Regions from separate parts of the Ectobacillus polymachus genome, predicted to be linked through region 1. Evidence: riboswitches for the same ligand, from Rfam matches in the RefSeq annotation. Region 1 holds a riboswitch; the other holds the start of a gene.
What was found. A riboswitch is a leader RNA that binds a small molecule or an ion and turns the genes downstream of it on or off. The one in region 1 is predicted to bind magnesium.

Region 1 (9,578 bases):
TTATCTCCTGGTGCACAGCCAATAAAGCCTAAAATTCCTGGTATTGATGACGCAACCAATCTGTTTACACTGCGTAATATTCCAGATACCGATAAAATCAAACAGTATGTCGAATCGCATCATATTGAAAAAGCTGTTGTTATTGGTGGGGGATTCATTGGAATTGAAATGGCAGAAAACCTATGGGAACTTGGAATTCACGTTTCTCTTGTAGAAATGGGGAATCAAGTAATGGCTCCTGTTGATTATGAAATGGCAGCTATGCTCCATGAGCATATACAACAAAAAGGTGTTCAGCTTATTTTAGAAAATGGTGTGAAAGCTTTTGAAGAGAATGGAAGAAAAGTAATATTAAACGATGGCGACGTATTAGATGCAGATATGATTATTTTCTCCATTGGAGTAGCGCCTGAGAATACATTAGCAAAGGAAGCTGGATTACCTTTAGGGGTACGAAACACCATTAAAGTCGGGCCAACTCTTCAAACAGAAGATCCTTCTATTTATGCAATTGGAGATGCTATTGAAGTTACAGATTATATTAATGGAACGCAAGCAATGATTCCGCTTGCTTGGCCTGCAAACCGCCAAGGGCGTTTAGTTGCCGACCATATTGCTGGGAAAGATGTGAAGTACAGCGGCACAATGGGAACATCCATTGCAAAGGTTTTTGATTTAACGGTTGCATCAACTGGCAATAATGAAAAAACGTTAAAGCGCTTAGGATTACCATATCAATCCATCCACATTCATCCTAATTCTCATGCAGGCTATTATCCTGGCGCAACACCTATTTCCTTAAAATTATTGTTCCACCCAACGGAAGGAACCATTTACGGAGCACAAGCAGTCGGTACAGATGGGATAGATAAACGGATTGATGTAATCGCGACAGCTATCAAAGGGAAATTAACCGTTCAAGATCTGCCAGATTTAGAGCTCGCATATGCTCCTCCCTATTCATCTGCAAAAGATCCTGTAAATATGGCCGGCTATGTAGCATCGAATATTATGGAAGGTATGGTTGAAATTGTTCAGTGGCATGAGATCGATGAGATTGTCCAAGCTGGTGGACTACTTATCGATGTTCGCGAACCTATCGAACGAGAAATGGGCTGCATTCCAGGCTCTGTTAATATTCCGCTTGATTCACTACGCGAGAAATTAAGTGAATTACCAAAAGATAGAACCATCTATGTCTCTTGCCAAGTTGGGCTACGAGGCTACTTAGCAGTACGTATCTTACAACAATATGGATGTAAAGCAATCAATCTAGATGGCGGTTATAAAACATATAAAACTGTATTCGGAAACAAACAAGATAATCAACCAAAACAGAAAGCCGGCCTTATGCCTGTTTTGCAGGAGGAAATACCTATGAATACAGCAAAAACAATAACCATTAATGCCTGTGGTCTTCAATGTCCCGGTCCTATTATTCAAGTAACAAAACAGATGGAAAAATTACAGCTAGGTGATTTACTTGAGGTATCTGCTTCTGATCCAGGGTTTTCCAGCGACATTGCAGCTTGGTGCAAACGTACCGATAATACACTCCTTTCTTCTTCCTTCGAAAACAAAGTTGTAAAGGCTGTAATTCAAAAAGGTACGGTAAACTGTCCTACCGAGCAATCTGCTCCTCAAACAAAAGACGGAGCTACAATCGTAGTATTTAGCGGAGATCTGGATAAAGCATTGGCTTCCTTTATTATTGCTAATGGAGCAGCTGCAATGGGTAAAAAAGTAACGATGTTCTTTACATTCTGGGGATTAAACATTTTAAGAAAAGAGGCTGCCCCTCGTGTAGAAAAGGATTCTGTAGAAAAAATGTTTGGTATGATGATGCCAAAAGGTCCAGATGAATTACCGCTTTCAAAAATGAATATGGGCGGTATGGGCACGAAAATGATGAAGCATGTCATGAATAAGAAAAATGTCGCTAGTCTCCCATCATTAATTCAAACCGCTCAGCAAGCTGGTGTAAAGCTTATTGCATGCACCATGAGTATGGATGTAATGGGAATTAAAAAAGAAGAATTACTCGATGACATTGAATATGCAGGAGTGGCAACTTATTTAAGCGACACAGAAGATGCTGGTCTTAACTTATTTATATAAATTGAACTTCCCTCGGTGGGGGCAGTTATCCCCCACTTAGCCCTTTTCAATTTTTCTTACGAACACAAACAATCGATAAAAAATTGACGCTTATTTCTAGCAATGTTAAAATTATTTAGGAATTATAATAGGTCTCTGTTAGGTGAGGCTCCTGCATAGAGAAATGCTACTGCCCAAAAATGTCGAGAGACGCCAATGGGTCAACAGGAAAGATCGGAGAGAAGGTCTTTTTTAATGTAGCTGGTTATTCATATCCTACGCTATGCAGTGCTAAAGCTCGACGAGGGAGAGGCGCGGTTAACATCGGTTTCTAATGAGAATGCTTATTAGTACGTGATTACTTGCTTTGTTTAGCCTTTACTCGTCCATGAGTAAAGGCTTTTTGTTGCTACTGCCCTTCTTATTCAATCAACCTATGGATATACAATCATTTTTTTGGAGGTGGGAATATGGACTCGGACCATGCCAGGTTAAGTCATACATTATATAAAGGTACAAAACGAGGTAGGCTGAAGTCCTATTCCTCTCTTAGACAGGAATGAAACTTCCACCATCTCTATTAACATGAGGTGAATCATTATGATAAAAACATATTTTTATAATGACAAAGAACAACGAGTATACAATGATATAGAGCTTGGCAGTATTCAATCTTGTTTATCCGAACCAGGAAATTTATTATGGATTGATTTATATGACATTAAAGCAGATGAAATGTATGATATTGCTGATATTTTTGGATTTCATCCATTAGCTATCGAGGATTGCCTTCATGATAGCCCAAGAGCCAAAGTAGATGATTATGAACAATATAAGTTTTTTGTCTTTCACGCTCTCCGCTATAATGAAGAAAGCGATGATAATGAAATTTCTACTTTAGAATTAAATGTGTTTTTAGGTCCAAATTACGTAGTAAGTATTCATAAAAGCAAGCTTCTCTGGCTGCGAAAAATGGATGCAGTTTGTTCCGTAAGCTCTAAATATATGAGAAAAGGACCCGACTTTCTCCTCTATACTTTAATTGATGGAATAACGGATGAATATTTCCCTGTCTTAGACCGTATTAGTGTTCGGATTGACGAACTGGAAGATGAGATGTATGAAGAAGGAGCAAAGGAAGTCACTGAGGAGTTCCTCGCTCTCAAACGTACGATTATTTTAATTCGTCGTGTCATTTTACCGCAGCGGAGAATCTTTTTAGCAATCAATGGTCGGTGGAAATTTGATATTCACGAGGACAATATTCCATTCTATACAGACTTAATTGACCATGTTGAGCGTATCGTGGATTCAACTGAAACGTATAGAGATTTAGTAAATAGTGCCTTAGAAACGTACTATTCTATTATTAATGCAAAATCCAGTGAAAAATTAAATGTCCTTACGATCATCTCGACAATCATGCTTCCTCTTACATTCGTTACAGGATTTTTCGGTATGAATGTCCCATTACCTTTCCAAGGTTCACCTATTTTCACGGTTGTTATTTTTCTCAGTCTGATTGGACTCACCTTAGGTATGTGGAGATATTTCAAAAAGAATCAGCTTTTGTAATAAGAAGAGAATAGAGGTCCTCTTCACTCTTTTTGTCTATCCTTCAGAAGGAGAAGGAAGAGAATTCCTAAAAATAAAATATGGACTATCCGCTATGGTCACGTTGTATAATACTAATAGCGATTTATCGATTATTTTGTATCATTACTAATTCTAGGGAGAGTTTTTAACGAAATGAGTTCACACATAATTCAAGTTATTGTTCCGATTGTGCTTTATATTACAGTAACCTTATTTTTCCGAGCTAAGCTCAAAACAAAATGGTTTTGGTCGATGCTTATTGGGGCCTGTGCTTCTTTTTTACTAACCTTTATTATATTTAAATCTGCAGGTACACCAACCAATACCGATGTGCCTCAACCTCAGCAAGCACAAAGCCAAAGCACATCGCAGCAGGACACAACAAAGCAAGCAGCATCCAATCAGTCAACTGCTGCAAGTACAGCTGCCATCGGTACGAGATTCCAATATAATGCTACCCTAAAAGAAGTTGAGCAGGCACTTGGAAAACCAGTTAAAACGATAGATGATTACTGGGCGGGATATCGTCTTGTTAAATTTGATGGCGAATCATATCTCTTTAACAAACAGGACAAAGTAGTTGGAATGTATATTACCTCTCCTACTATTTCTATTTTCGGTGCCAATATTGGGATGACTCAATCTGAAATTGCTAATTCTCTTGGTAAGGCTGTAGATACAAGATTGGAAGGTACGACCTACTACACAAAATATAAGCACGATGGAAGTAGCATCTCTTTTGCCTCAAAGACGAAAAATGGAAAAATCGAGTATGCCATTGTTGTAAAAGAATAAAACGAAACAAAGGAGTAGCACGTAGGTTGTGCTACTCCTTTGTTAATGTTTGAAAAACAGATAGTAAATGAGCAATCTGCTCGTCTGTATGCGTAGCCATCAAGGCAAGTCGCAAGCGGCTGCTGCCTATTGGAACGGTTGGTGGGCGTATAGCTGGAATATATATATCTTCTTCTAGTAAGGACTTTGAAAAGGATACAGCCTCTTCAGCGTCTCCTATCATAATTGGAATAATAGGCGTGATACCAGCTGGGACTTTATACCCCATTCCTTGCAATTCCTTTCTAACGCGAATGGAAATCTCCTGCAATCTGTGAACCCGTTTCTCACTTTGCTGCAAGAGATGGATACTTTCCTTCGCTGCCGCAACTATTCCTGAAGATAGCGAGGTTTGAAAAATAAAGGTTCGTGCCTTCTGTCTTAAGAAACGAATCAAAACATCACTTCCGCAAACAAAGCCCCCTTCACTTCCCAATGCCTTACTCATCGTACCGATCGTTATATCGACCTTTACTCCAAAATAATCTGCACTGCCGCGACCATGTGATCCGATTACACCAGTGGCATGAGCATCATCCACAATCACAAGTGCATTGTATGAACGTGCAAGAAAAGCAATATCCGGCAGCGGTGCAATATCTCCGTCCATACTAAACACGCCATCTGTTACAATGTATTTTCGCTGTACATCACGGTACTTATATAATTTTGACTCTAGATCCCTTATGTCAGCATGACGATATACGACTGTTTTCCCTTTGCTTAGACGACAGCCATCAATGAGGCTCGCATGGTTCAGTTCATCGCTAAAAATCACGCTTCCTTCCGTTGCCAAGGCTGTAATCGTTCCAACATTGGCAAGAAATCCACTTGAGAAAATGAGCGCTGCCTCCGTCCCTTTAAATGCTGCAATGGCTTTTTCAAGCTGTTCATGCTCATTCATATTGCCGGTAGTCAATCTTGCTCCGCCGCTTCCGACCCCATTCTTTTCTATTGCTCGGATGGCCGCTGCTTTCACTTTCGGATCAGTGGCAAAGCCTAAATAGTTATTCGATGCACCCATCATAACCGTTTTTCCGTCAATGGTTGTGCTAGCTTCACTCGGTCCTGCCATATGCAAGGTGCGAAGCAATCCTTTTTCTTCATCTATAAGAAGTTCACTTTTCATCCACTCTTCATAGTTCAATTCACTTATCACCTCGTATCATCACTGGAACGAGTTCCAAAAAATGAATATATTGCTCTAAGTCAATAGGCTGACGTACATAAAATACCCTGCCTCCACTATCCTCTCCCAGGCGCTTAAGCTGCGGAATACGGCAATAGGATTTACCACCTACATAGCCGGTTACATATTCGGGATCATCAGACCAGCAAAGCTCGGCTACACTCCCTGCCAGCTGAACTTTCGTTGCAAGGGCAATCGCTTCACGAATGCGAGAGGATCCTCCCTCTCGCTTTTGCCACTTCTTCCAATCCTCTTCCTCCCAATCTAAATGAGATACACGGACACCTCGCGTTCCTCTATCATCTAAGCGCTCTCCACTGTCGGCATCCATAATAATTGCTCCGCGTGTTTTTGTGTCATATGTAATAAACTCAACGCCTTTACGAGCTGCTTTATCGCTTACTCCTTCTTCCATAAGCTGCTTTATCGCAAATTGACGAGCTTCAGTCACGGTTTTGCATTCTATGCTTTCAACCGAAAGCGGAGATGAATAATGAATCGAACTAGCTGGGATACGATCAATTGTAATATTAATAAAATCGGCTTCTCCCCTGCTATGATGAAGGGCTCGATCAATCAGCTGCTGCGCATACTGCTTAAGTTCCCTTTCTTGCACCAGCCGCTCTCCTCCGGAAATATGGCGTCCTCCCTCTTCATGAGGACCGCCATTAGCTGCGCGCATACGGATACTAAAAAGTGCCATAACGAGTTCTCCCTTTTCTTATAAATATGGAATGAACGCATCAAGATTGAGATGCTTTTGAAATAATGATAGAGTATGCTCACGGTCCATCTTTCTATCTGTCCATGGAATACTTCCTAGCAGCGGTACATCGGTCATTTTTTGCAAAAGGATCGGATTCGTCTGCTCTGCCAGACCATTTTCTCGTAACCCATTAAAAATAACTCCTGCTACATGTAAGCCATGCGTCTTTGCATAATGAATCGTTAATAAGATATGATTGATCGTACCTAAATTAGGACGGGCCACAATTAAAAGAGGCAATCGAACTTCCTGTGCCAAATCAATAACCGTAAAATTTGGGCCATACGGAACGGTAATACCGCCCGCACCCTCAATAAGCATACTATCATGCTTCGGTGATAGGTTGTACCATGCCTCCAGCACATCGTCAAGATCGTAGTTCGTTCCTGCTCGTTCCTGTGCTAAGGCTGGTGCGAGTGGTTCATCCAATTGAAATGGATTGATGTCCTCTAACGAATCGTCTACCCCTGACATCATCTTTAAGAGATACGCATCGCTTGTTTCACTCTCACGCCGCTCCCCGCTCATAAGCGGCTTAAAGACGCCTACATCATGTCCCGCTTGTCGAAGAACACCGGCTAATCCGCCTGTAAAAAACGTTTTTCCAATTTCGGTATCGGTACCTGTAATGAAAAATCCCTTATTCATTTCATAATCGCATCCTTCGTAACCTGATATATTCCTTCTTTGATGCGTTTCACCATTTCCTTAATGTCTTCTTTTGTTGATGCTAAAGGCGGCATAAAGACAATCACATCACCAAGAGGTCTTGTCATTAAGCCTAATTTTCGCATTTCAAGGGTAGCCTTCCAGCCTACCCGGTCTTGCCATGGATACAGCTCTTTCGTACCTTTATCCTTTACGAGCTCAATTCCAGACATAAAGCCAACTTGGCGAATGTCACCCACATGATCCAGTTCATAGAGGCTATCAAGCTGCTCTTTCATATAAGGTGTTTTGTTTGCCACTCCTTCTACTGTACGTTCACGTTCATAGATACGCAGGTTTTCTAAGGCAACCGCACACCCGAGCTGATTTCCTGTATAAGAATGTCCATGGAATAAAGTTTTCATTGTTTCATAGTCATCATAGAATGCTTGGTAAATGGCTTCGCTTACCATCGTAATAGCCACTGGTAAATAGCCGCCGGTTAACATTTTTCCAGCCGTCATAATATCAGGAACAACGGATTCGTGCATACAAGCAAACAATTTCCCCGTACGTCCAAAACCGACAGCCACTTCATCTGCAATCATAAGTACGTTATACTCCGTACAAAGCTTACGTACCTCTTTTAAAAATCCTGCAGGCATATTGATCATGCCTCCAGCACCTTGCATCATCGGCTCTAAAATAACGGCACATACCTCATCATGATGTTCTTCCAACTGCTGTTTCAACTTCGCAAGGCAATCTGCTTTTGTTTCCTCAGGATCACCAGATGGATGGCGATATGCATACGGATACGGTGCCACGTAGCTGGAAAACATAAGCGGATTATATATTTTATGATAAATATCAATATCTCCTACACTAATTGAACCAATCGTATCACCGTGATAGCCGTTATGCATGGTGATAAACTTTGTCCGAGTCGTAACACCAATATTCAGCCAATATTGAAATGCCATCTTTAAAGCGATTTCAACCGCTGTAGCCCCACTATCTGAGTAAAATACACGATCTAGTCCTTTTGGTGTTAATTCAACTAGCTTCATCGCTAACTCAACTGCTGGAACGTTCGCCATCCCAAGCATCGTAGAATGGGCAATTTTACCTAACTGTTCCATCAATGCATCATTTAGCTCCTGTTTACGGTGGCCATGAGGGTTTAACCATACAGATGAGTTTGCATCATAGTATTCATTTCCCTCCGTATCCCGTATTTTTACTCCTTGACCACTTTCAATTACAAGTGGATCGTGATCGTATTCCTTCATTTGTGTAAATGGAAGCCATAACACTTCTTTGCTTTTTTGTACATAATCAATCGTCATAGTTATTCTCCTTATGTAAACTTTATTTTGATTTAGGTTAACATATAAGTCATACGAAATGCCTTTTCTAAGCCATAGTAACCAATTTGTGAAAACGCTGTACTATTATCATACAATAATTAGCATTTAATGTTAACTATTATTTTTGATTGGTTAACATTAAATATAACATTTTTTTAGTTAGATTATGCTATTGACATCTAGTAGACTTATTTTTTTTAATAATATTGTATAGTTGATATTTATACCATGCAAAAGGAGAAGAGCACCAAGATTGCTTACCTATTCCATAATAAAAAAAGACCCACTCCTACCTGCTGAACTTGAAGGATATGCGTACCACGATTCTTGGCATCAAGTAAAGGCATTACTTTTAAAGCCTGCTGCTTTTTTTCGGTGGAAGTTTCTCGAAAAGCAGGATTTCTTTGCCTCTTTTCTAGAATTTAAAAAACCAAATAGTAATACCGCGACCAGCTGTATTCGAAAATTCGAAATGAAGTAGAGTCATATGGATTTCAAGTACTTGATTACTCAGATAAAGAATATGACAAATATTCCATGAGAGATCACAATCATTTAGGCTATAAGGGCTGGGTACAAATCGATCAGGATTTATCACACTTTGAAAATGTAAAATAATGAGAGGAATATATAGGAGGAAACTGCTATGAAACGACGCATTTTAGCATTGTGGAATCTGTATGCGGTACGATGGACCGTTTTGTTTTTATTTTACTTCAGTATAATTATGATTCTTTCGTATATGTATGGCTTCGTTAATCTTAATCCAAGCTCGAAATTTATTTATAATGGCTTCTAAGAACAAAAAAACGAGAAGGAAATTTCCTTCTCGTTTTTTCCTGTATTAACAGGATGTAAACTCTCCCTACATTAGAGAGGGATCACAATTATTTCTTCATTACGTTAGAAGCTTGTGGTCCACGGTTACCTTGTTCAACGTCAAATGTAACTTCTTGGCCTTCTTCTAAAGTTTTGAAGCCTTCTCCTTGAATAGCTGAGAAGTGAACGAATACATCGTCTCCGCCTTCAACTTCGATGAAACCGAAACCTTTGTCTGCATTAAACCATTTTACTTTAC
Region 2 (9,578 bases), on a different contig from region 1:
AACATTTACGTCCGCTTACTGCCAAAATGGAAGAAATGGGTGTAACGATTATCGAGGAAGGCGAAGGCCTCCGCATAATCGGACCAAAAACTCTAAAAGCAGTCGACGTAAAAACCATGCCACATCCAGGATTTCCTACAGACATGCAAGCCCAAATGATGGCACTCTTGCTTCGAGCAGAAGGTACTAGCATGATCACGGAAACGGTATTCGAAAACCGCTTCATGCACGTAGAAGAATTCCGCCGGATGAACGCCGACATAAAAATCGAAGGCCGTGCGGTCATTCTAAACGGACCATGTGAACTTCAAGGAGCAGAAGTCACCGCCACGGACCTCCGTGCAGCCGCTGCTCTTATCGTAGCCGGTCTCGTAGCAGATGGACATACGCGAGTAACGGAACTGAAGCACTTAGACCGCGGTTATGTGAATTTCCACAATAAGCTTGCTGCATTAGGTGCGGACATTGAACGGATTACAGAACAAGAAATCAAGCAGGTATCGGACGTACATGCTTAAGATTTTTGAGGGAACCCTCTCGCGCGAACGCGCGGGAGGGTTTTCTTTGTTTTGGGGGGGAGGTGGTAGGAGGTTGATAGGTTGCGAGGGTACGTGGTTAGGTAAGAGGTTGATAGATTACGATGGTATGTGGTTAGGTAGGAGGTTAATAGATTACGATGGTACCATACGAGGTATGGTGTATTGTTTGTGAGAGAGAGGAAAGAGCGAGAATACAGAGGTTTAACGGCGGAAATGAGGTATCTAACGGTGAAAAATAGAGGTTTAACGGCGAAATAGGATGAGGTAACGGCAAAAGGAGAACAGAAGGAGAGGGAAAGAGGAGCACCCCGGAGTTTAACGGCGGAAATGATATATTTAACGGCGAAAAACAGAGGTGTAACGGCGAAACAGGAAGAGGTAACGGCAAAAGGAGAACAGAAGGAGAGGGAAAGAGGAGCACCCCGGAGTTTAACGGCGGAAATGATATATTTAACGGCGAAAAACAGAGGTTTAACGGTGAAAAGGGCATAGGTAACGGCAAAAGGAGAGCAGAAGGAGAGGAAAAGAGGCCCTCCCCGAAGTTTAACGGCGGGAATAAGGAATTTAACGGCGAAAAACAGAGGTGTAACGGCGAAACTAGGACGAGGTAACGGCAAAAGGAGAGCAGAAGGAGAGGAAAAGGTGAGATCTCCGAAGTTTAACGGTGGAAATGAGGAATTTAACGGCGAAAAGTTAAGGTTTAACGGTGAAACAGGCATAGGTAACGGCGAACGGGGAGCAGAAGGAGAGGGAAAGAGGAGTACCCCGGAGTTTAACGGCGGAAATGATATATTTAACGGCGAAAAACAGAGGTTTAACGGTGAAAAGGGCATAGGTAACGGCAAAAGGAGAGCAGAAGGAGAGGAAAAGAGGCCCTCCCCGAAGTTTAATGGCGGAACGGAGGTATTTAACGGCGAAAAAAGCAGGTTTAACGGCGAAACTTGATGCGGTTACGGCGAAAAGGGTCCTGATCAAGAGGAAAAGAAGGTCTCCCCGAAGTTTAACGGCGGAAATGAGGAATTTAACGGCGAAAAACAGAGGTGTAACGGCGAAACTAGGATAGGTAACGGCGAACGGGGAGCAGAAGGAGAGGAATAGAGGATCCCCCCGAAGTTTAACGGCGGAAATGGTGTATTTAACGGCGAAAAACAGAGGTTTAACGGCGAAACGGGCATAGGTAACGGCGAACGGGGAACAGAAGGAGAGGAAAAGAGAAGGTCCCTGAATTTTAACGGCAGAACTGCTGCATTTAACGGCGAAAAACAGAGGTGTAACGGCGAACCCGGATGAGGTAACGGCAAAAGGAGAACAGAACGAGAGAAGGGAGCAGGAAACTAGTGTTTAATGGACAAAAAAAGAGCCGTTCCGTTAAAACGGTAGCTCCTTGTAAATTTACTCTATAGGGGCAGCTGATATACCCTTTGTTTTTTCATGCCGGTATGAGATAGGTTCATAGAACCGAGTAAGTATTTGGCTACGTTTTTTGATTCGATATGCAAGAATTTTCGCATGTTTCGATTTGTGATGGTGGGACCAAATAGTAGTGCATAGTCATGGAGCGCAGTTAAGTGTGCATGTTTAGATGTGTGTCCGCAGGTTGGGCAGAGCCAGGTTCCTCTTACTCTGTTCATGGGGATGGATTGGCATTTGTCGCATTGGACTCCGGTTATTACATCGGATTTGGGGATGCCATAGGTGCTGAGAATGTCAGTTTCTAAAGGCTGATGATTTTGTAATAGCTGGGTAGATAGTCTCGCAATCTGTTTCGCGGTGAGTACCTCTTTTCGGTATGCTTTTTCAAAGTTCCTTACGTGTAAGGGGAGTTTGGCATTGTGAATGACTTTGTTGTAGATACTTCTGTTATTTTCTGAGGTTTCGATTATAGATCGCGGGGAGCTGATGACAATTAAGGACTCCAGTGGGATGGTTGTGTATTTATGGTGATGTAGCCATCTCTTTAAATTTTCGCATTGTAGGTTAATCTGGAGGATGGGGTCTGGGAAGGCTTCTTTTTTTTTCTCTGTTTTTCGGATAAGTTGGTTGAAGTTGGTATCAAAATATAGGGTGCCTGTGATATTTTTTACTTCAATTATAAGAATGAAATATTTAGAGAGTATGAGGGTGTCTAGTTGAAAGTGGCGGGTTTCGCTATAGAGGCGCAAATCGTGGAAAATGTGGTAGTGATCTTGCAGGTAGCTGATGGAGTAGTCCATTTCGCATTCGCCTTTGTAGCCAGCCATTCGTTTTGCTAGATTGTCAGTGATAGATAGTCGGATTGCGTGTTCAAGTGGAAGTCTTCGAAGTAAGGCTTCCAGCTTTTTTACATAGAGGGGAACGCTTCGAGGTTTTTTAATCATACTGATCCTCCTTATTTTGTTAGTAACATATTTCGCCATGAATAGATTTTTTCCTGTTAGAAATTCCGTTCTAAACGCTCGTCCAGTTCCATAAGTATTATCATGAAGTCTTTTTATGGAGGATACTGATGAAGGTAACGAAACCCATTTTCGTATTTCTTTCAAGTGTACTGGTTGTAGTCGTAGTTATTCCTAGCTTATTAGTACTATTCCCCGCAAAGTCGAAGGAGCCGGTGAAGCAAGCCCCGCTTACTGCTTCTGCGCAGCCTACGCCGAGCGCCGTTGAAGTGGCTGTGTTTCGGAGCGGGCAGAATAAGGTGGATCGTATGCCGATTGAGAGTTATGTTGCAGGGGTTGTGGCAGCTGAAATGCCTGCAGATTTTGAAATGGAGGCATTGAAGGCGCAGGCTTTAGCGGCGCGTACATTTGTTGTGAAACGGATGCTAACTGGTCAATTACTAGCGAACAACGCGAACGTAACGGATACGGTTGATAACCAGGTGTATAAAAATGAAGAGGAATGGAAGACGCTATGGGGTAAGGATTACGATTGGAAAATGAAACGTGTGAAAGATGCAGTAAGTGCAACGACTGGACAAGTGCTAACGTATAACGGGGATCCGATTACTGCTTCCTTCTTCTCAATGAGCAATGGGTACACAGAAAACGTAGAGGATTATTGGGGCGGGACCTCGCCGTATCTGCGCAGCGTCGAAAGTCCTTGGGATAAAGATGCCCCTAAATTTACGAGTGAACAGCGAGTGAGTGTATCGGATTTTCAAAAGAAGCTTGGTGTTCAAGTGTTGGCGAATGGAACGGTGGGAACGATTGCCGGGCGCACTGCCGGGCAGCGTGTAAAAAATGTTGATTTTAACGGGAAAACGCTATCTGGGAAAGACATCCGTGAAAAGTTAGGTCTCCGTTCCTCCGATTTTACATGGAAGCAAGAGGGCGGCATGATTACCATTACGACTAAGGGATTCGGGCACGGCGTTGGCATGAGCCAATATGGCGCGAACGGCATGGCCAAATCCGGGAAATCCTACAAGGACATCGTCCAGCATTATTACCAGGGCGTGGCCATTTCCAATCTAAGTGATTTTGAAGGGAAACTCGTTGTGAAAAAATAAAACAGTTGAGCAAGCCGTAAGTATCGTATCAATTGGTGAATCGATAGTTGAGTAATTTTTGTATAGACTCTTTCTTACCCCCCATGCTATAATTAATGAGTTAAAAGGATACATTTAGACGCTACAGTTCTCGTTAGGCGAGGCGTCTGTGTAAACATAGGCCACTGCCCGGAAATGTCGAAAGACGCCAATGGGTAGAACAGGTATTGCCGGATTAAGGCTTTACTTAAGGTGGCTGAGTTGTAAAACTCTACGTTGCACAGTGCTGAAGCTATAGCTAGGGGGATTTAGAGCTGCATGTTATTTAATTTGTCATGCATCCCCCTGTTTAGTAGAACAGGGGGTTTTTTGCGTTTCCCCGGGTCGCCTAGGATAGGCTTGTTATTTTAATAATGAAAAGAGCTTATCTGCCGTTACACAGTGAAGATTGTAGCGCATATACTAAATGGATTCAAACAACATGAAGATTTTTCCCGGTTAGAAGATTGTGGTGGATTCGAATATCAAATAAAGGAGTTGAGGAATGAATGCCAGACAGTGGTCAGTCGGGAGACAGTAGTAAGCGGAGGAGTAATAGTGCTGCGCGCAACAGATATGTCAAATAGAATAGAAGAAAGATAGTATTGGCGTATGTGTTGCGCGTAGTAGCTCCTCCGATAGAAGAGATAAGGAGGAGAGCGAGATGAGTCAAGTTAAGAAAGCGGCGGTTTTAGACCATGCACATGTTGGGGATATTCATGGTGCGTTTGGTTCCATTTCTCAGCACGATTTAGATCCACGGAATGATTTTCGTTCCCGTTTGAAGACGTTGCTTGCGGTTATGGGTCCAGGTTTGATTGTAATGGTTGGGGATAATGATGCAGGTGGTGTGGCAACGTATGCACAAGCAGGGCAAAATTATGGCACGAGCCTATTATGGGTTTTGCTTCTGCTCATTCCTGTGTTAATTGTTTGTCAAGAAATGGTTGTACGGCTCGGCCTTGTTACGGGTGTTGGCCATGCACAGCTTATTTTCAATCGGTTCGGTAAGTTTTGGGGTTGGTTTTCTGTTGGGGACTTATTTCTTGTTAATTTCTTGACGATTGTAACGGAGTTTATTGGAATTAGCTTGGCGATGGCTCATTTTGGTGTGAGTCCCTATATAAGCGTTCCGGTTGCAGGTGTTATGCTTATTATGTTTACGATTTCCGGCAGCTTCCGCAGCTGGGAGCGGTTTATGTATTTGTTTATCATAACGAATTTTATTGCCATTCCGATGGCATTTATGGCGCATCCAACGCTTACTCCGATTATGACGGGCTTTTTCGTTCCTCATATTCAAGGTGGATTGAACGGCAATGTTATGCTTCTCATCATCGGAATTGTTGGTACAACAGTAGCACCTTGGCAGCTATTCTTCCAACAATCCAATGTCATTGATAAACGACTTACTCCACGTTGGATGAAATATGAACGTGCGGATACGATTATTGGAGCATTCGTTGTTGTTATTGGGGCAGCAGCGCTTATTATTACGACGGCGTTTGCGTTCCAAGGAACACATTTTGCGGGTAACTTTAATGATAGCGGTGCGGTTGCATCAGGACTTACCAGCACGCTTGGTCCTGTTGTTGGCAACATCTTTGCCATTGTGCTTTTGAATGCATCTATTATCGGTGCAGCAGCGCTTACGCTTTCTACTTCTTATGCGTTCGGTGACGTATTTATGGTGAAGCATTCCCTTCACCGTTCTTGGAAGGATGCAAAGCTTTTCTATGCTGTGTATGTTTTCATTATTGCTGCAGCAGGAGCGATTGTCCTTATTCCTCATGCTCCGCTTGGTTTGATTACAATTCTTGTGCAAGCATTAGCAGGGGTACTCCTTCCTAGTGCGACTGTGTTTTTAGTTCTTCTTTGCAATGATAAGCATGTACTTGGTCCATGGGTAAATAAACCATGGCAAAACGCAGTTAGCATGGTGATTGTAGGTGCACTGGTTATGCTGTCACTTATTTTAGCAACAACGACTATTTTTCCAGATATCAATGTACCGATGCTTGTTGAAGTGTTAGCAATCATTTTTGGCATTACCTTATTGATCGCAGGGGCATGGTGGTGGAAAAATAATCGTAATCAACCACGAGTGAAAGAAGTGGTTGATGAGGAAGAACGCATAGAATGGCGCATGGATCCGCTTGAAGATTTACCACCTGTTAAAGGATCAAAGGGACGTACGTTTGGAATGGTAACCTTACGATTGTATTTAATTGTTGCGGTCGGTATGTTAGTTGTGAAAGCATTCCAATTAGCACTTGGATGATACGGGAAGAAGCCTGCTAGGAAGGCTTCTTTCTTCTTTTTCGATACAAAAAGTGTTCGTTTATAGAAGATTTTACTATTGCTATTTATCGTAAAAAGCTGTATACCATCATATATAGAGATTTTAACTATAGGGAGAGGAAGAACGATTATGAAAGTGTATAACAGACTATTATCATTCGCTATTGCATTTACGCTTTTGTTTTTACCTGTTGTTGCACAGGCAAAGGGATTTAGCGGCGGATCAAGTTCAAGCTCTTCTAGAAGCAGCAGTTCCGTACACAGCAGCAGTTCTTCAAACTCTGGTACGTATCATTCTGGCTATAAGGCTCCTTCGTCTAGTGTGCAATCGAAGCAGCCATCTTATAATAATAATTCGGCAAATACGACCCAATCAAAGCCTAGATCTGGCTTCTCTAGCTTCTTTTCTCATGCAGCAGCCTTTGGCGCTGGTGCATTTCTAGGAAATATGTTCCATCCGTTTGGTGGGTATGGATATGGAGGCATGGGAGTAGGTCACGGTTTCTCTTTATTTGGATTATTGGCAGATATCTTAGTGATTGCTCTTATCGTATGGGTATTTCGCCGTATATTTGCAAGACGATAGGAAGGGGAAGTAGCCATGAAACTTTATTTTGAAGAACAAGATGTTGTGGATGCGGTTTGTGTGTACGAAGCATCTCTTCATTCATACCGTCCTGAACAAATCGATGTGGATTTGCAATTTAATCAAGAACAGAAATTTCATGCAAGTGCTCGCCTGCCGTATCGTACGGTCGAACTGAATGAACAGGATTTAATTGATGCGATTGCTGTTTACTTGCGTGACTATCACAACTTTATGCCAGACCGGTTACGCATTGATTTGCAATTTGATCCGGCAACAGGTATTACAGCAGATATTATTGCAGAGTAAGGTGTTTAGGCAAAGAAGCTACTCGAATGAGTAGCTTCTTTTGCATTTTATTTTAGAAATTTTTTTATAAACATTACGTACATATACTATAATAGTAGTAGGTAAACGTAAAAAATTATATCCTAATAAACTACTTATGTGTGTTCGATTCATTTATCATATTTTTAAAAAAGGTGGTTGGATATTATGACTATTTTAAGAGAACTTATTATTAGATGTGTATTAGTTGTTGTATTAAATGATGCCATTATATTTTACGTGCTTAGTAAACGTTCTCAGAAAATAACATTGCCTTTAGCAATTGGAATTATAGTAATCACATGTATCGCATTAGTAATTAATATTTGGTATTGTCTTTATCGAAACGGAATAAAATAAACGTATTTTTTTACTATAAATTCACTTGGAATTTTAAACAAAAAAGACCAACAAATCGATATACAAATTTGATGGTCTTTTTATTTTACATTTTTAATTTCTGCGATAGGTTGATTTGTACTGAATCATTTTTCTCCTATGCAGGAAAGAGCCCTAGCGAGAGCGAAAGTTACAATTTCATTCTGACATAACGAAGGAGAGGTTTCATGTGAATTGGTTATTCTATGTACTTGCGTTACTGAGCGGTGTGGTGCTGGCGCTGCAGGCAGCGATTAACGGCGGACTTGGGAAGCGAATTGGTTCGATAGAAGGAGCGTTCGTTTCCTTTTCGGTGGGCACTCTTGCCTTGCTGGTAGCTGTCTTATTCATTGGAAAGGGGACGCTCCCTTCCTTAGCAGGTATTCCGAAATATCAGCTTACCGGCGGTTTGATGGGAGCATTTTATGTAGCGATTTCCGTTATGGTTGTACCGAAGCTTGGCGTAGCCTCGACGCTTACGGCTGTTATCGTAGGGCAGCTTATTATGGGATCGATCATTGATCACTATGCCTTGCTTGGCGGAAAGCAGATTTCCTTTGATATGAAGAGAGCATTAGCGCTTGTTTGTTTAGGAGTAGGTTTATGGTTATTTTACAAGAAATAAAAATTCTATATATTAAAATATTATGTTAAAATGGTGTTTAGTAAGGAGGTGAAGCGATGACAGGACGTGTTCATTTTCAAGAAGAACAGTACTTTCAAAGACAGATAGAATCCTTATTTAGTAAGCAGAAATCGAATTTAAGAAGTTTTCTCCCGTATGCGGATATTCGGCATGTAGGTAGTACGGCAGTTCCAGGTATGATTACGAAGGGCGATCTTGATATACAAGTGCGTGTAGCTGAGAAGGACTTTGAGGCAGCGAAGAAAATATTAGATGCCCTGTATGATCGGAACGAGGGAAGCCCTACAACGGAACATTTTATATCCTTTAAAGATGACAGCATCAAACCACCGCTTGGGATTCAGCTTACCGTAAAAGATAGCGAATTCGATATTTTCTGGAAAATTACAGAAGTGCTGAAAGAAAGTGAATCATGGCGAAGTGCATATAATGAATTAAAGCAAACATTCGAAGGACATGATATGGAAGAGTATCGCAAGGCCAAGTCGGACTTCTTACAACGTTTGATGCAAACATCCTTGTTCCAAGCAAAATAATCGTACATAACAAGAGAGTGTCAGGGGAGCTGATGCTCTTTTTTTGTCGAAAAAATAAATTTTCCATTTTTGTATAGATTATCTGAATATTGTTCACAATGTTGCTGAGGTGATAATCGAATGAGAAATGGAGAAAATAAGCAATCTCGAAAAGTAGTACGCTTGTTTCAAAAACGTTGGGTTTTTCCTGCTGTGTATATTGTGAGTGCAGCTGTTATTTTATCTGCAGCTCTTTGGTACCAAATGAGTAATGATAATCAAAGTGTGCAGCAGGCGCCATCTGCACCATATAGCCAGCATGAAGCGCCATCTGTACCTGTTACGAAGGTAGCGGAGGTGTTGAAGCTTCCTGTAGCTGATACTGCGAGCGTTTCCGTTAAGAAGAAATTCTATGAAGACAAGGCTCCAGCCGCTGAGCAAGAGCAAGCACTCGTATTCTATAACAACACATATACTCCGAACACAGGAATCGATCTTGTGGCAGGTAACGGTGAAAAAATGTTTGATGTAACCGCTGCCGTAAGCGGAACCGTGACAAAAGCGGAAAAAGATGCGCTTCTTGGCTATATCGTAGCAATTGACAACGGTAACGGTATTTCTACCTTCTACCAAAGCCTAAACGACACAAAGGTAGAAGTTGGTCAAAACGTAACACAAGGACAAGTCCTTGGACAAGCTGGACTTAGCGAAATGAACAAGGAGCTTGGCTACCACGTTCACTTCGAGCTTCGCAAAGACGGCGTAGCTGTAAACCCTGAGA

Region 2: linked by a shared signal. The riboswitch ahead of ACM5BR_RS11875 (Nramp family divalent metal transporter) and the one ahead of ACM5BR_RS01360 (magnesium transporter CorA family protein) in region 1 are both predicted to bind magnesium.

What each region holds. Positions count from the first base shown of each region.
Region 1 covers NZ_JBLREB010000001.1:281,209-290,786, reverse strand. Annotated here, with positions in the region: gene ACM5BR_RS01365 (CoA-disulfide reductase) at 1-2,118, shown strand, start outside; M-box (ykoK) riboswitch at 2,246-2,415, shown strand; gene ACM5BR_RS01360 (magnesium transporter CorA family protein) at 2,698-3,672, shown strand; gene ACM5BR_RS01355 (hypothetical protein) at 3,847-4,488, shown strand; gene bioF (8-amino-7-oxononanoate synthase) at 4,520-5,674, opposite strand; gene ACM5BR_RS01345 (6-carboxyhexanoate--CoA ligase) at 5,676-6,419, opposite strand; gene bioD (dethiobiotin synthase) at 6,438-7,130, opposite strand; gene bioA (adenosylmethionine--8-amino-7-oxononanoate transaminase) at 7,127-8,479, opposite strand; gene ACM5BR_RS01330 (D-alanyl-lipoteichoic acid biosynthesis protein DltD) at 8,954-9,118, shown strand; gene ACM5BR_RS01325 (teichoic acid D-Ala incorporation-associated protein DltX) at 9,147-9,299, shown strand; gene cspD (cold-shock protein CspD) at 9,388-9,578, opposite strand, start outside.
Region 2 covers NZ_JBLREB010000002.1:261,538-271,115, forward strand. Annotated here, with positions in the region: gene murA (UDP-N-acetylglucosamine 1-carboxyvinyltransferase) at 1-518, shown strand, start outside; gene ACM5BR_RS11855 (hypothetical protein) at 867-1,031, shown strand; gene ACM5BR_RS11860 (hypothetical protein) at 1,182-1,484, shown strand; gene ACM5BR_RS11865 (nuclease-related domain-containing protein) at 1,937-2,896, opposite strand; gene spoIID (stage II sporulation protein D) at 3,025-4,026, shown strand; M-box (ykoK) riboswitch at 4,149-4,318, shown strand; gene ACM5BR_RS11875 (Nramp family divalent metal transporter) at 4,709-6,325, shown strand; gene ACM5BR_RS11880 (hypothetical protein) at 6,476-6,931, shown strand; gene ACM5BR_RS11885 (DUF2653 family protein) at 6,947-7,240, shown strand; gene ACM5BR_RS11890 (DMT family transporter) at 7,827-8,261, shown strand; gene ACM5BR_RS11895 (GrpB family protein) at 8,318-8,818, shown strand; gene ACM5BR_RS11900 (peptidoglycan DD-metalloendopeptidase family protein) at 8,939-9,578, shown strand, end outside.